Regions from separate parts of the Exiguobacterium artemiae 7-3 genome, predicted to be linked through region 3. Evidence: riboswitches for the same ligand, from Rfam matches in the RefSeq annotation. Region 3 holds a riboswitch; each other region holds the start of a gene.
The links. Region 3 has a riboswitch for thiamine pyrophosphate ahead of thiD (bifunctional hydroxymethylpyrimidine kinase/phosphomethylpyrimidine kinase). Riboswitches for the same ligand answer to the same signal wherever they lie in the genome.
Positions count from the first base shown of each region.

Region 1: it holds a riboswitch for thiamine pyrophosphate, as region 3 does, so the genes downstream of both, P402_RS0110500 (thiamine phosphate synthase) here and thiD (bifunctional hydroxymethylpyrimidine kinase/phosphomethylpyrimidine kinase) in region 3, are expected to answer to the same signal.
Region 2: it holds a riboswitch for thiamine pyrophosphate, as region 3 does, so the genes downstream of both, thiT (energy-coupled thiamine transporter ThiT) here and thiD (bifunctional hydroxymethylpyrimidine kinase/phosphomethylpyrimidine kinase) in region 3, are expected to answer to the same signal.

Region 1 is NZ_KK211190.1:1,818,041-1,820,366, forward strand. It holds gene P402_RS0110495 (NAD(P)/FAD-dependent oxidoreductase) at 1-381, opposite strand, end outside; gene P402_RS0110500 (thiamine phosphate synthase) at 378-974, opposite strand; TPP riboswitch at 1,066-1,168, opposite strand; gene nagZ (beta-N-acetylhexosaminidase) at 1,228-2,326, opposite strand, start outside.
Region 2 is NZ_KK211190.1:1,137,553-1,139,878, forward strand. It holds gene rsgA (ribosome small subunit-dependent GTPase A) at 1-417, shown strand, start outside; gene rpe (ribulose-phosphate 3-epimerase) at 419-1,075, shown strand; TPP riboswitch at 1,099-1,205, shown strand; gene thiT (energy-coupled thiamine transporter ThiT) at 1,269-1,829, shown strand; gene P402_RS0106665 (thiamine diphosphokinase) at 1,829-2,326, shown strand, end outside.
Region 3 is NZ_KK211190.1:2,475,373-2,477,698, reverse strand. It holds gene P402_RS0113870 (murein hydrolase activator EnvC family protein) at 1-608, shown strand, start outside; TPP riboswitch at 669-779, shown strand; gene thiD (bifunctional hydroxymethylpyrimidine kinase/phosphomethylpyrimidine kinase) at 897-1,706, shown strand; gene thiM (hydroxyethylthiazole kinase) at 1,687-2,326, shown strand, end outside.

The DNA.
Region 1 (2,326 bases), 660 kb from region 3:
CCCGCCCCGCTGTTCAATCGCTTGCCGTAACGCGCGGACGAGCAACGGAGGATCGACTTGACCGACCCGTTCAAATTGGACGGTTTTATTCTTCTGTCGCAACTGAAATGGCAGTTCGAGATAGCCGCTCGTCAACCCGGTCTCGTCGAACAATTGACGGACAAGCTGCGGATAAAGCGCACGGCTCACTGCCGCTAACGCATGTAACGGTTCCGACAGTTCTTCGTCCGTCGCGAGCATTCCCGCTGCCGCCCGTGTCGCCCCCTGTCCGACTGTTGACTGTTCAAGCAAATGGACGCTTTGTCCACGCTGAAGGAGCTCATAACCGAGTGTCAAACCGATGATACCGGCGCCGACAATCAATACATCCGGTTGCTTCATCGTCCAATCACCGCCCGGAACCGTCCGGCTGCTTCAACCGGAGACGTTTGACCAAGAATGCCCGACAAGACGGCGCCACCTGAGCAGCCTGTCGCCATGACATCCTGTAGATTGTCCGGTTTAATTCCGCCGATTGCGATAACCGGAATCGATGTCCAGTCGACAACCTGTTTTAAGGCATCAAGTCCTCTTGGCGGTACACCGGGTTTCGATCCCGTCTCAAAAATATGGCCGTATAGGACGTAATCAGCACCCCCCTGTTCTGCCGCCAGTGCTTCCGTCAATGAATGGACCGATTGACCAATCACCAGTTCCGGGAAACGGCTCCGGACACGGTCGATCGGAATGCTGCGTGTTGTCAGCTGAACTCCGGTGCCGGTGACGACTGCCACGTCCAGCCGGTCATGGACAATTAATTGCTCAATTTTTACGCCTCGTCGCACGAGTGTTTCGATGCACGCGACCAGTTCCTTCGCCGACCATGACGGTTCCCGCAGATGAATCCGGTCGACGGTTGCAGCGAGTTCCGGCAACAAGCGTTCGAGCACGTCCGGACGTTGCTTGCCGGTTGTCAACAGATGTAACTGCGTCATTATTTCCCCCTTTCCACACGAAAAAGGACCACCCCATGAACTGATGGAGTGGTCCTACAAAAAAGGGCGACAGTCGTCGCATCCTCGGATGATTGATCGGAATCCACTTCCCTCCGCTAGTACGAACTAGATCAGGTTCAAAGGGTCCGGATACTTCCGTCTCAGTCTGCTGCGAGACTCCCCTAGTGTAGATATTAATTTGTGTGGTACGTCTGTAGTTTATCACGGATAGTCACGTGTATTCCACCCTTGATCAGCGTCGCATGTCTGATTCGACCGCTTTGACCTGCTTGATCAGCTGTTCATACTTGTCGACGCGTTTCGTTTGCGACAAGTCATACGTTTGTTTTAAGCGTAAGACCCGCCCGACTTTCTGATCGAGATCTGCTGCCGACAATTTTCCTTGTTTGATCCGCGCCATGATTCCCTTATGAACGGACGCGTATCCGCCGGGCGATGAGAACATCGCCATATCAGCACCATTTTCGAGGGCAAGACTTGCTGCCTGGGCAAGTCCGTACCGTTCCGTGATTGCTCCCATCACGAGATCATCCGTGATGATGACACCATCAAACTTCAGTTCATCCCGTAACAGACCGGTCATGACGGGTTTCGACAACGAGGACGGACGGTTTTGATCGAGTGCCGGGAACAGGATGTGCGCAACCATGACCATCTCGGCCCCGTTTTGAATCGCCCGTTTGAACGGTACCAGTTCCGTCTGTTCAAGTTCCGCTTTCGAAGCATCGACCCGTGGCAGACCAACATGCGAATCGATGGTCGTATCCCCGTGACCCGGGAAGTGTTTGACGACCGGGACAACATCTTCCGCCTTCATCCCCTGCATCAACGGAATACCAAGCCGGGCGACCTGTTCCGCATCTGCACTGAGTGCCCGGTCACCGATAATCGGGTTCGCCGGGTTACTGTTGACGTCAAGAACCGGGGCGAAATTCATGTTGAAGCCGTAAAAACGGGAAATCGAACCGAGCGTCTGCCCGACTTCCGTCATCAATCCGGGATCATTTTTATGACCAAATGACAGGCTCGGCGATAACTTGAGTTTGGCATCCGGCACCCGGCTGACACGTCCGCCTTCTTCATCAAAACCAAGAAACGCTTTTTCGTCCGCCGTTTGCGCTTCGCTAATCGCTGTCGTAAAGGTTTTCAGCTGATCGGTTGATGTGATATTGCCACCGAGCAACAGGACACCACCAAGCGTATGATCCTGCAATAATTGACGGTCCGTTTGTGTCAGGGCTGTTCCCGTTACGCCGATGTACAGCAACTGATCGACTTTTTCCGCCGTCGACATCTTCGAGATCGTCTCTTTCAGTTGTTTGTCCGCCCGT
Region 2 (2,326 bases), 1.3 Mb from region 3:
TTAAAGGATAAAACGAGTGTCCTGGCCGGACAATCCGGTGTAGGGAAAAGTTCGTTGTTGAACGCCTTGGAACCTTCGTTGGCACTGGAAACGAGTCATATTTCGAAGGCGCTTGGTCGTGGACGCCATACGACCCGCCATGTGACCTTGATCCCGCTTGGCGAAGGATTGATTGCAGATACCCCGGGGTTCTCGAATCTCGATTTTCCGCATGAAATGGAACTCGAGGAATTACGTTGGTGTTTTCCTGAATTTGTTGCTTTACAGGACGAATGCAAGTACCGGGGCTGTCTGCACTTGAATGAGCCCGGTTGTGCCGTTAAACAAGCCGTCGAGACACATGAGATCATGGTCTCCCGGTATACGAATTATGGTATGTTTGTAGAGGAAATCAAGAATCGGACACGGAGGTATTAAGATGATTAAAATCGCACCATCAATCTTATCAGCAGATTTTGCAAATTTAGAACGGGATGTCAAAGCCGTTGAAGCGGCGGGAGCCGACTATATTCATTTTGATGTCATGGACGGTCAGTTTGTTCCGAACATTTCCTTTGGCCTCCCTGTCCTAAGCAGTTTACGTCAAAAAACAGACATGGTTCTCGACGTCCATCTCATGATTGATCGTCCGGAAAACTTTGTCGAAGCCTTCGTTGCAGCAGGTGCTGATATCGTAACCTTCCACGTGGAGGCGACGAATCATGTCCATCGTGTTCTGCAACAAATCAAAGCAGCCGGTGCGAAAGCGGGAGTAGTGCTCAATCCGCACACGCCACTTTCGACGATTGAACATGTACTCGAAGAAGTCGATATGGTCTTGCTGATGACGGTCAATCCGGGTTTTGGCGGTCAAGCGTTCATTCCGGGTGTGATGAACAAATTAAATCAACTGGCTGCAATGAAAGCAGAACAAAATCTATCCTTCGAGATCGAAATCGATGGTGGAGTCAATGCGGAAACAGCGAAATTATGTATCGAGAATGGGGCAAACGTTCTTGTTGCAGGTTCCGCTATCTACAATGCGCCGGATTATTCAGAAGCAATCACTAGTATTCGGAATGCTGCTCACGTATAATAGGAAAAGAATCAAAATTAAATGATGACCGCAAGGGGTGTCGCATCAAGCGGCTGAGAGAAGTGATTGGACTTTAACCCTTCGAACCTGTTCCGTTCAGACGGACGTAGGGATGTGGCGCACGCAGGCAGTACGGCGTTCGTCGTACTGCCTTTTTGCCGTCCTGCGATTTTATTTTTAGGAGGAAAAAAGAATGAAACGGCTACAAATGTTAATGGAAATTGCAATCTTTGCAAGTCTTGGTGTGGTATTCGATTTATTAATCCCATTTAAAATGCCGCAAGGTGGTTCAATTAGTTTGGCAATGTTGCCAATCTTCGTCATGGCCTTTCGTCATGGTGTCGTCGGTGGGGTCGTGACAGGCGCACTTGTCGGAACGATCCAACTGATGTTCGCTCCGCAAATTCTGACGGTCGTTCAGCCGTTACTCGATTATACGATTGCGTTTGGGGTCGTCGGATTGAGCGGATTATTCGCACGGCAAGTTAAAAAAGCAGCAGCAACCGGGAAAAATGGCCGTTTGATGGCAATTGTACTAGGTGCGACATTGCTTGGTGCGGGCTTACGTTATGTGTGTCACGTCATCAGTGGAATCGTGTTCTTCGCTGAGTATGCGGAAGGTCCAGTTGTCCCGTATTCGTTGATCTATAACGCGACGTATATGGTTCCATCGTATCTGTTATGTGGTATTGTCGCAGGACTCCTGTTTACGACAGCACCACGACTTCTTCGTTATTCAGCACGAGGTGTCTGATGCGGGTCGTGATTGTAGCGGCCGGTCCGGCGGAAGACATCCCGTCCCTAAAGCCGTTTATGGATGAGAAGACGGTTGTCATCGCTGTCGACGGAGGTGTCACCGTGTTGGCACAACAAGGTTTCGCTTTTGACTTGGCCATCGGTGACTTTGATTCGCTCGGATACAAACCGGAAGGAGCCATCATCCATCCGGCTGAAAAGGATGAGACCGATTTGGAACTGGCTTTACGGTACGTCAGTCAGCAGTATGAAGCAACGGAAGTGTTGGTATTCGGTGCGACCGGAGGACGACTCGATATGACGCTTCAAAACGTCTATCTGTTAAAACAATTTCCGGCAGTCCGCTTGATGACGAAGCGGGAAGAGGTCCGTTTCTTACAACAGGGGCAGTACACTCTCCAGGCGGACCAGTATCACTATTTGTCCTTCATCCCGCTCGTTCCGACACGTTTGACACTCCAGGAGGTCAAATATCCGCTGGTGAACCATGATGTG
Region 3 (2,326 bases):
AAGAATTACAAGCGACTTTAGAGGCTCAAGAAAGAGCGATTGCGGCAGCAAAAGCTGCAGCGAAAGCAGCGGCAGAAAAAGCGGCTGCCGAAAAAGCAGCGGCTGAGCGTGCGGCAAAAGAGGCGGCAAAATCAACGCGTGAATCAAGCGAAGCAACGGTTCTTCCGACTCCTGTCAGCAGTGTGCCGACAGGATCAGCGAAGTTCATTCGTCCAGCTTCAGGTGGTGTTTCACAAGGGTTTGGACCGGCGAGTGGGGCAAACGGATATACTTTCCATAATGGTGTCGACTTCAGTGGACCCGTCGGATCACCGATTCGAGCAGCGGCTTCCGGAACAGTCATTACGGCCGGGAGCGGCGGACCTTATGGAAATCACGTCATGATTTCGCATTTCCTTGACGGTCAGGTGTACACAACAGTGTACGGTCATATGAATTCGTTATCAGTTTCTGCAGGTCAAACGGTAACTCAAGGTCAAACACTTGGTACTCTCGGCAGTACCGGAAATTCGACAGGACCGCACCTACACTTTGAACTGCATATCGGTGGATACCAATATAGTGCGACAGGACCAGCCAACACGGTCAATCCACTTGGATATCTTTAAAAACGAGCTTCGGCTCGTTTTTTTGATAGTGCTGTGATACAGTGAAAAAGAATTTAAATTACGAGCAACTAGGGGAGCTGGAGGAGTCCGGCTGAGAGGAAAACCATTCTGTTTTCGACCCTGTCACCTGAACTGGATAATACCAGCGTAGGAAAGTTGAGATCGAAGACATGAGTACTTCAATCAGTAGAACTGATTGTTCATGGCGTCGTCTGCTTTTTTACAGCGGACGGCGCTTTTTGTTGTCCGTTTTCTCCTTATTTGCTCACAGGAAAGTGAGGAAGTGGAATGAAACATGTATTGACGATTGCTGGATCCGACTCTGGAGGCGGAGCGGGAATTCAGGCAGATTTAAAGACGTTTTCAGCACTCGGTGTATACGGAATGAGTGTCATCACGGCGATTACGGCACAAAATACGTTAGGTGTTCAAGCGGTCGAAGATGTATCCCCAGAGCTCGTGGAAGCACAGTTGACATCCATCTTTTCAGATATCCGTGTCGATGCGATTAAGATCGGAATGGTTTCCAATCAAGACACGATCCAAGTGATTGCAAGACAACTGGAAAAACATCAGCTTCCGGTTGTTCTCGACCCCGTCATGGTCGCGAAAGGTGGTCACGGCTTGTTACAACCGAATGCAGAACATGCATTGCTCGAACAGCTTTTACCGCTTTCGACGCTTGTAACCCCTAATATTCCTGAAATCGAGCGGATGATTGGCCAAACGGTTCACTCCCTTGATGATATGAAACAAGCGACGGTAAAACTGGCTGAAAAACGAGCAAGAGCTATTTTGCTCAAGGGCGGACATTTGGAGGGACACGACGCCACCGATCTTTTATATGCGGACGGACGATATGTCGTCTTTGAACAAGAGCGGATAGAGACCCGTCATACCCATGGAACAGGCTGTACGCTATCTGCTGCTATCGCAGCTCATCTTGCCCTCGGTCATTCACTGGAAGACAGCATCAGTCATGCAAAACGTTATGTGACGGAAGCCATTCGTCACGGTTTTGCGCTCGGACACGGTATTGGTCCGACACATCATTTTCATGAACTTTGGAGGGATACACATGCTACGACGCATCCATGATAAAAAACCGTTGATTCATCATTTAACGAATACCGTAACGATCAATGACTGTGCCAATATGACACTTGCCCTTGGCGGATCTCCTGTTATGGCAGATGACCTGTTGGAAGTGGAAGAGATGGTCGGGCATGCAGATGCTATCGTGATTAATACTGGGACGATTAATCCAGACATGCGCCAAGCCCAAATTTTAGCAGGGAAAACGGCTAATCGATTGGGTAAACCGGTCATTCTGGATCCGGTTGGCGCAGGAGCGACGGCATTAAGAACGGATTTTATGAAGCAATTGATGGAGGAAATCACCTTTACGGTCATCAAAGGAAATGCATCTGAAATCAAGACATTACTTGGACAGACCGCTCGAACGAAAGGAGTCGACGCTGCTGAAGGAGAATCCCTGGATTTTCAAAGTATCCATGATTTTGCATCCCAAACGAAACAAGTCATCGTCGTAACAGGACCGATTGATTTTGTGACGGATGGAGATCGTCAACATTATCTGGATGTTGGTACGAAACGTCTTGGTCAAGTGACGGGAACAGGATGTATGACCGCTTCTTTGATTGCGACGTTTTTAGGAGCCGGATACGATCGTTTTGAGGCTGCAGTATTTGGGACAT